4 regions of the Photorhabdus kleinii genome follow, and region 3 is predicted to be linked to each of the others. Evidence: predicted binding sites of a transcription regulator. Region 3 holds the regulator's gene; each other region holds the start of a gene.
What was found. Region 3 encodes LexA, which represses DNA repair genes until DNA is damaged. Its sites were predicted from a motif close to TNCTGTATGTACATACAGNA; they were not measured.
Positions count from the first base shown of each region.

Region 1: LG003_RS00720 (metal-dependent hydrolase) is a predicted target of LexA. The motif match lies at 1,084-1,103, and genes of this name have one in related genera.
Region 2: recA (recombinase RecA) is a predicted target of LexA. The motif match lies at 999-1,018, and genes of this name have one in related genera.
Region 4: sulA (SOS-induced cell division inhibitor SulA) is a predicted target of LexA. The motif match lies at 1,173-1,192, and genes of this name have one in related genera.

Region 1 covers NZ_JAJAFY010000001.1:156,332-158,531, forward strand. The annotation lists gene LG003_RS00715 (L-cystine transporter) at 1-330, opposite strand, end outside; gene LG003_RS00720 (metal-dependent hydrolase) at 518-1,066, opposite strand; gene hxpB (hexitol phosphatase HxpB) at 1,290-1,955, opposite strand; gene LG003_RS00730 (YniB family protein) at 2,142-2,200, shown strand, end outside.
Region 2 covers NZ_JAJAFY010000065.1:4,029-6,228, reverse strand. The annotation lists gene lplT (lysophospholipid transporter LplT) at 1-354, shown strand, start outside; gene pncC (nicotinamide-nucleotide amidase) at 365-922, shown strand; gene recA (recombinase RecA) at 1,099-2,166, shown strand.
Region 3 covers NZ_JAJAFY010000015.1:32,303-34,502, forward strand. The annotation lists gene plsB (glycerol-3-phosphate 1-O-acyltransferase PlsB) at 1-401, opposite strand, end outside; gene LG003_RS09795 (diacylglycerol kinase) at 531-902, shown strand; gene lexA (transcriptional repressor LexA) at 1,022-1,627, shown strand; gene zur (zinc uptake transcriptional repressor Zur) at 1,912-2,200, opposite strand, start outside.
Region 4 covers NZ_JAJAFY010000077.1:1,124-3,323, forward strand. The annotation lists gene ompA (porin OmpA) at 1-31, opposite strand, end outside; gene sulA (SOS-induced cell division inhibitor SulA) at 581-1,153, opposite strand; gene LG003_RS21660 (TfoX/Sxy family DNA transformation protein) at 1,401-2,003, shown strand; gene yccS (YccS family putative transporter) at 2,063-2,200, opposite strand, start outside.

The DNA of each region.
Region 1 (2,200 bases), on a different contig from region 3:
TCCGATAGTCAGAAAGCTGATTTTTCCCAGAGAAGATGCTTTGTGTAGTTTGGCGACTGCACTCAAAATAGAGGCAAATATCAGAGGCATAATGACCATTTGTAGAAGTTGTACGTAGCCATTACCTACAATGTTGAACCATGATATGGATTCCTTCACTATGGTATTATCAGAACCATAAACCAGTTGCAGTGCTAAGCCAAAAGTAATGCCAATGGCAAGGCCCGCAAAAACCTTTTTCGACAGATTCCATTGCCGTGAACTGGCTTTTGACAATAGCAAAAGCAGTGCTACGAAGACGAGCACATTCGAAATGAGTGGTAAATTCATCCCCAAACTCCAGAATTCAATTTAGTTAAGTCATAAGCTGTATCGAATCGTGTAGGTTTGCAAACGAACACATTACAACAAGCAGTTGGGGAATATAGTACCAGATTAAACTATTCTCATTTATAACTATATAGAATTTAATATAATTAATGTGACTTTTAAGATTTATTTTTAGTCAATTAGAGCATTAGAAATAGAGATCTTTGATGCGATTTATATAAAAAAGTATAGAATATTCAATATTTTCTGGTAGAAAAATGGCAATGACAATTAATAAGGCAGAAATAAACCTTTCTGCTTTCTTATTTCCTTGCTTGCCAAGCACAGGTAGACAGAAACGTATTTTGATTGGCCATAATAACGGCACACCAGCAGGTGTTAGCATATCTGCAACCAGATGGCTCAAATAGCCAACAATCATGGCATGGAAAAAATCAGTTGGAATTAGCCACTCTTCGGGTATTTTTAGCCAAAATAAAGTAATCCCTAATATGAGAGCAAGTAAACTGTGAGTAAAGCCTCTATGACCGCAGAGTTTGGCAATAGGAATGGAGATAAATCTGAATAATCTACCCAGGGTTGAATTAGGGTGATCGATGTCGGGTAACAAGGCAGTAAGCAGTACCCCTGGTAGCATATGCAACCAGTCTCCATAAGCTATCTCTGGTGTTATCTCTAGCTTATGTGCCAAGATGATGCTGGCAACTGAAAATAAAAGATGCCCTTCTGCGGTCATAAATTCCTCTGACTAATAACTGTCTATCCATACAGTCGGCGAAGTATAGAGGGTTTTATGTGGGTAAGATAGAGGGTGAAAAGCAAAAATATCTTATTTATTAATATATGACGTTAATATTTAATTAGATTTTTATTTGACAGAATAAGACATAAGCGCTACGACTACTATGTGAACAATAAGAAGCTGCCATTGGCATAAATGATGGCAGCTAAAGTTATAATCAGGTGATGTTCATGACAGTGAGTTGCTCGAGAGAATGTAGTTTAATATCTGCGAGAACCCAACTTGGGTCATCAAAGTGATGAGCGGATGGCACAACGATTGAACGCATTCTTGCAGCTTTTGTTGCTATCATTCCATTGAATGAATCTTCCAGGGCCACACAATTTATCGGAGCGACATCCAATTGCTCAGCAGCGCGCAAATAAACTTCGGGATTGGGTTTACTATGAGGTAAGTTGGCAGCAGAAACGACAGTATCAAAATAGTGATTAAGGCTGAACATTTCGAGTACTTGTTCCAACATATATTGTGGAGAAGCTGAGGCTAGGCCGATTTTTAGTCCTTGTTTGCGGCAAAGGTTTAAAGCATATTCAACACCTGGGAGTAAAGGACGGTTTTCTTTTACCAAATCGATAACATGGTCGGTAATTCGCTGTTCCACGTCTGATTTTGATGCCCCTTGCCAGGGAGAAGCCTGATACCAAAGTTCCACAACTTGGTCAATTCGCAATCCAAGAGTATCTGGTAGTTTTTCTGCTAAAGAGAAATCCAGACCTAATTCACTAAATACTTCTTTTTCTCCTTGGGTCCAATAGGGTTCAGAGTCAATCAGTAAGCCGTCCATATCGAAAATGGCTGCTTTTATTGGTAAATGAAAAGACATTTAAGTATCTCTCTTTGGTCAGACAGTTAGCGAAAGCTGATTGTAACAATCTCAGTAGGTGAAATCTTTTCCTGATCGGGAACATGGTAAGAAATGCTTAGTTAATTAAATATAAAGTTAAATTTGGTGATTGATGGGCTATGATTAGCCAAAAATAAAATCTGCTTATTGTTATGAGGGGTATCGATGACTTACCAAAAAGCCGGATACATCGCTATTATTAAGCGAGTTTTAGGTTGGGTGAT
Region 2 (2,200 bases), on a different contig from region 3:
GCTGGTGTTTTAATCGGCGTGATGGTGGTCATTTTTGCTGTTCAGCAAAGTATTTGGGCTTCCTACGTCTTATTAATCACTCTCGGTATTTTTGGCGGTTTGTTTATTGTTCCACTGAATGCATTATTGCAGGAAAGTGGCAGACAAACGATTGGGGCTGGTTATGCAATTGCAGTACAGAATTTGGGTGAGAATATCGCCATGTTATTGATGCTTGGCTTGTATTCATTGGTTATTAAAATAGGCGTCCCGGTTGTTACAACAGGGATAGGCTTTGGTACTCTGTTGGCGTTGACAATCACGAGTTTGTGGATTTGGAACCGGTTTCAAAGAAATGGATCTTTTACCGGATAAAGAGAGTGTTATGAGTGAAAAAATTCTGACTCAGCTTAGTATTGAACTGGGAGAGAAGCTGAGACAGCAAAAACTGTGGGTGACTTGCGCTGAATCTTGCACCGGTGGCTGGTTGGCGAAAACAATTTCAGATATTGCCGGTAGCTCTGCTTATTTTGACCGAAGCTTTGTGACATACAGTAATAAATCTAAGCATCAGATGCTTGGTGTGTCAGAAGCCGTTTTACAGCAATATGGGGCTGTCAGTGAACAGGTTGTGAGAGAAATGGCCGTAGGAGCACTGAAAGCTGCGCAGGCAGATCTGGCGGTTTCGGTCAGTGGCATTGCTGGGCCTGATGGTGGCAGCGAAGAAAAACCTGTTGGTACAGTGTGGTTTGGGTTTGCATATCTAACGGTAAATGGGGTAGAAGTTGTGTCTCGCCGTTGTTGTTTTAATGGTGATCGAAATGAAGTACGCCTTCAAGCTGTCATTTATTCTCTGAAAACACTGTTATCAGAGATTATATACCCAATGGATTTCAAGATGGATCGCGACGGCAAGGGAGCGAATCCCCGGGAGCATAGGTAACTGTGTGACCGGGGTGAGCGAGTGCAGCCAACAAAGAGGCAACTTGAAAGATAACGGGTATAAAAAATTAACTTGATGCTGTATGATTATACAGTATAATTACAAACAATGTTTTAGTATCAGAAATTATTCATCGGCAGTGAGAGAGCCCTTTCATTGCTTACGAGGGAGTAAAAATGGCTATTGATGAAAATAAACAAAAAGCACTAGCAGCGGCACTAGGCCAAATTGAAAAACAGTTTGGTAAAGGTTCCATCATGCGTTTGGGCGAAGACCGTTCAATGGACGTTGAAACTATCTCCACGGGTTCATTGTCACTGGATATTGCATTAGGTGCTGGCGGCCTGCCGATGGGGCGTATTGTTGAAATCTATGGCCCGGAATCTTCTGGTAAGACAACGCTGACATTACAGGTGATTGCTGCGGCACAACGTGAAGGTAAAACCTGTGCGTTTATTGATGCTGAACACGCTCTTGATCCTATCTATGCTAAGAAGTTGGGTGTTGATATTGATAACCTGTTGTGTTCTCAACCCGATACGGGGGAACAGGCTCTTGAGATCTGTGATGCGTTAACACGTTCCGGCGCTGTTGATGTCATTATCGTAGACTCCGTTGCTGCCTTAACACCAAAAGCCGAAATAGAAGGGGAAATTGGTGATTCTCATATGGGGCTGGCAGCTCGAATGATGAGTCAGGCAATGCGCAAACTGGCCGGTAACTTGAAAAGTTCCAATACGTTGTTGATCTTTATCAACCAGATTCGTATGAAAATTGGTGTCATGTTTGGTAACCCTGAAACTACCACCGGTGGTAACGCGCTGAAATTCTATGCTTCTGTTCGTCTGGATATTCGCCGCATTGGTTCTGTGAAAAATGGCGAAGAGGTCGTTGGTAGCGAGACCCGTGTTAAGGTGGTAAAAAACAAAGTGGCAGCGCCATTTAAGCAAGCAGAATTCCAGATTATGTATGGCGAAGGCATTAACACTTATGGTGAATTAATCGATTTAGGTGTGAAGCATAAATTGGTGGAAAAAGCAGGCGCATGGTACAGCTATAATGGCGATAAAATTGGTCAAGGCAAAGCGAATGCTACCATCTACCTGAAAGAACATCCTGAAGTTGCTACTGAGCTGGATAAAAAATTACGTGAAATGCTGTTGCACAATGCCGGCGAATTCAATAGTGCTGCTTCTGATTATGAAGCCAATGAAAACGAAGAGATGAATAACGAAGAATTCTAATCTAATAATATCGGTAGTCTCTATTCTTATATTC
Region 3 (2,200 bases):
CCGGGGGAACGGCCGAACATGACAGAAACTGGCAGCATTTGAATGTCCAGATTGGGATTATTGCGATGCAGATCCAGATAAGCATGGAAAATTTTTACGGATTCCTGCTTTGGTGCACAATAGCGGAATACACGTGGACCATTATCGATAAATACATAGCTGGGAAGTTCAGTGTCACCAATCTCCAGTAAATTTAATGGGTCCGGCAGATCCTGCTCAAGACATTGCTGACGTAATGCCAGTAAGTCTGCTTTGGAGTGATACGGTAGCACGTACAGAATCGGGCGTGTCGTATCGAGCCGCAATTCAGTAATCGGATCTGTAGGAATAAGTTTGCTCTTTACCAGTATTTTTAGTGGTAAATTCAATAATTTATAATATATTTTACGCCAACTTGACATAAATATCTTGAAGCCTCTTGTTAGCAACACGTTGCCAGCATATCAGAAACGGGTGTTGAGATCTGTTGTGTTAAGACAATAATAAGAGTGGAAAGTGTCAAATAACCTCATATTTGGTGTGAATAATTTATGGCGAATCAATCCAAGGGCTTGACCCGTATCATTAAAGCAATCGTATATTCGGTGAAGGGTATTAGGGCGACATGGCAAAATGAAGCGGCTTTCCGTCAGGAAATAATTTTAGCGATATTGGCTATGATGGTTGCATTTTATCTGGATATCGGCGCTATTGAACGCATTTTACTGATTGGTTCAGTGATGCTGGTGTTGATTATGGAAATCCTGAATAGTGCTATTGAAGCAGTTGTTGACCGTATTGGCAGTGAGTTCCATGAATTGTCCGGTCGGGCGAAAGATATGGGATCGGCGGCTGTCTTTCTGACAATGATGCTGTCGTTAATTGTCTGGGGGACCATCCTTTGGCGCTATTTTATGGTCTGATTTGGTTTAATAATTAGGTATTATATTATAATTGGCTAATTTTCTGCCTTAGTAGGTTCCCAATCGTTATTTAGCTGTATATACTTACATATTGACTGTATAAACAAACAGGGGACGAAATGAAAGCACTTACCGCAAGGCAGCAGCAAGTTTATGACTTGGTGCGTGACCATATTTCGCAAACAGGTATGCCGCCAACGCGTGCTGAAATTGCAGCACGTCTTGGCTTTCGTTCGCCTAACGCGGCTGAAGAGCATTTAAAAGCATTGGCTCGTAAAGGGGTGATAGAGATTGTTGCAGGGGCATCTAGGGGAATCCGTTTGCTGTTGGAAGAATCTGGTTTACCGTTAATTGGCCGTGTAGCCGCAGGTGAACCACTGTTAGCACAGGAGCATATTGAAAGTCATTATCAGGTTGATCCTGCATTGTTTAAGCCAAGTGCAGATTTCCTGTTGCGGGTCAGCGGAATGTCTATGAAAGATGTTGGGATTATGGATGGTGATCTGCTGGCTGTGCATAAAACACAAGATGTTCGTAATGGGCAGATTATTGTTGCCCGCATTGAAGATGAAGTGACGGTAAAACGTTTTAAACAGACTGGAAATAAAGTTGAATTGTTGGCAGAAAACCCAGAATTTAAGCCAATTGTGGTGGATTTGCGTGAGCAGAGCCTGACAATTGAAGGATTGGCGGTTGGGGTGATTCGTAACGCCAACTGGTCCTGATAGTAAAATATCAAATTGTTGTTTTTGGAATTGTTAAAGAATTGCAATATTCCGGCAGAATCATGTTGTTGAATTTATCGTTGTGATTATCTTAAACGTGATTCTGCGGTTGTTTATTTCAGTCTGACTCTGTACCAAAAGTAAGTATCTACTTACTATACCTCATGAATTTCAAGATGCTTCGCGACGGCAAGGGAGCGAATCCCCGGGAGCATAGCGAACGATGTGACCGGGGTGAATGAGTGCAGCCAACAAAGAGGCAACTTGAAAGATAACGGATATATCTATTTCTTTTTACTTCCTTCAATTCTGTGGTCATGCTGGCATTCATCTCGTTTAATACAGGATTCGATCTCTTCACAAGGTGAACATAAGCCATGCGCTTCGATGATGGTATGGCGTAAACTGAACCCGGCTGTTTTTGCTAACTGTTGGATGGCGGATTCAACGGTTCCACCATCTCGCTCTGTAACAGAACCACAACGGTCACAAATAAACATTGCTGAAGTGTGGCTTGGCTGTTCAATATGGTGACATAGGACATAACTGTTGGTGGATTCTATTTTATGAATA
Region 4 (2,200 bases), on a different contig from region 3:
CCACTGCTACCGCGATAGCTGTCTTTTTCATTTTAACGCCTCGTTATTATCATCACCCAATAGGCAAGTGGCTTTGGGAGCCTTTTTACTTACTGCCTACCCCATTAGGCTATTTCATTTGCCATCTTCGTAATAAAAGCAAACGCTGAGTTGGGCTCAAATTCTTCGGTACCCTTATTGTGTGTACGTTTTGAATTTTACGCATTTTCGTGTTCACTATTTATCCATAAGAATGGCCTGCACTAAATTTAATATCTACTAAGATAGGTTGTTGAGCCATATTGATTAAAAAACTCAGTTAGGAATACTGCACTATCATAAAACCGATAGACCAAACAATACCGCAGTACTAAGTGCAGTAACCTTTAATGGTGTAAAGTCTACAACGAAGTTAAAAAGTTACAAGTGCCCCTTGATTAATAGAGTAAAAAATTTAAAAGATAATGTATGATTTCAAAAAAACTTTACTATTCTTTACAACTAATCTTACCTTAATTAATTGATTTTAATTGTGATTAGTGGTTCTTGGCCTGAATTGGTTATTTTGTGTTATGAATATTGCAATAATTTCTAGCTTTGGTCAATGATAGTGAATGGAATGGATTTTTAGTAAATCTGATCGCGATTCAGCACGGTTAGTTTCTTTATTTGTATCTTGTGGGCGCATAATAAAGCCCAGTGCATTACCTTTTTGTGCCGCAGCCCGTAATCTTACGGTATCTTTTTCTGATAACTTTGGTAGCCAGCCAAGTACCACGCTGTAATTACCACTCGCCAATGCTCTTTCCATTGCCTCTACCGTTGTAATGGAGCTAATGCGATTTAATTGGATAACCTTATCTAAAGGTAATCCGGAGTTAATTAACCATTGGCGGCTCAGTTTCTTATGTGGACTAACCCATAGCAACCAGCGGGCTTCATTTCCTGATTGGCGTAACAACGGTAGTAATATACGATTAATGACCGCTTGGTTATCGCTATATTGGTTATCACTATAAATCAATTCACTCACTATGCCTTCTTTACCTTCTTTACCCGCTTTCACTACCCCATCTCTTTTGGCTGAATCATCTTGTACAGGTGAAGAGAGTGATAGCCGCTTTTTGGTTGACTGGTGTTTAGAAGGGTAAACCCAGGATGATTGAACGCCCATAATGAACCTCGCCACAATTAACTGTATTAATATACAGTATCTTCATGTCAGGCTAAGATCAAGTCTATTTTTTCAAAGAGCTTCGCAAATATTGATTGTAAATGGCTGTAAACTCATTTAACCATTGGCAGATAAAATTGGATTGCGTATGTTTTTAATTGCTTGTTCCTGTTATTTATTTTACTAGTAATTGGGACAAATCTATGGATAAGAGATTTATTTGCACAAAACTCATGGAGTGATCTGTATGTTTTTGTCTGAGGTACGTTTTACTCAACTCAAAAATGGTTTTTCTTCGTTTGGGGCATTGACAAGGAAGCCACAGTTTGGTGGTTACAGCCTGTTAGCTGATGGGATTATGTTCGCTATTATTGCTGATGGAGAATTATATTTAAGAGGAAATGGCCATGCTGAAGTATTATTTAAAGCCAGAGGAATGAAAAACTATATTTACTCGAAAAAAGGAGTGCCTGTAACTTTGCGTTATTATCAAGTTGTTGAGTCACTTTGGCAAGATCAAGAGTTGTTATCTCAATATGCGTATTTGGCTTATCATTACTCATTTATTGAAATGGCGGGTAAAAAGAAGATGCCAGAGCGTTTGAAGGATTTGCCTAATCTTGGAATGTCTTTGGAACGTCAGTTATGGAAAGTCGGAATATGTAAAGTTGAAGATTTGCGGTTGTTAGGTGCGAAAGCCAGTTATTTAAAACTGCATCAATATAAAAGAAATTCTAATGTTAGTTTATTACTTGCTTTGGCTGGTGCAATTGAAGGATGTCATTCAGCCGTTTTACCGGTACAGATCCGTAATGATTTATTACGCTGGCACAAAGAATTGGCTTGTTAGATCTTTATCGTGAACAGCTAAAGGAAGGGGCAGTCAACTGCCCCAGTATGTCAATCTGGTTATAATTGATTAATTCGTTTAATGATATTGGCGATTTTAGGTAGCAATTCTATTAATAAACTGATTTGTTGCAGTACCAGTTGTTCTTTACTATTTCTTTCTACCGGCGCTTGCTCAATTCTTTTCACTATGTTGAC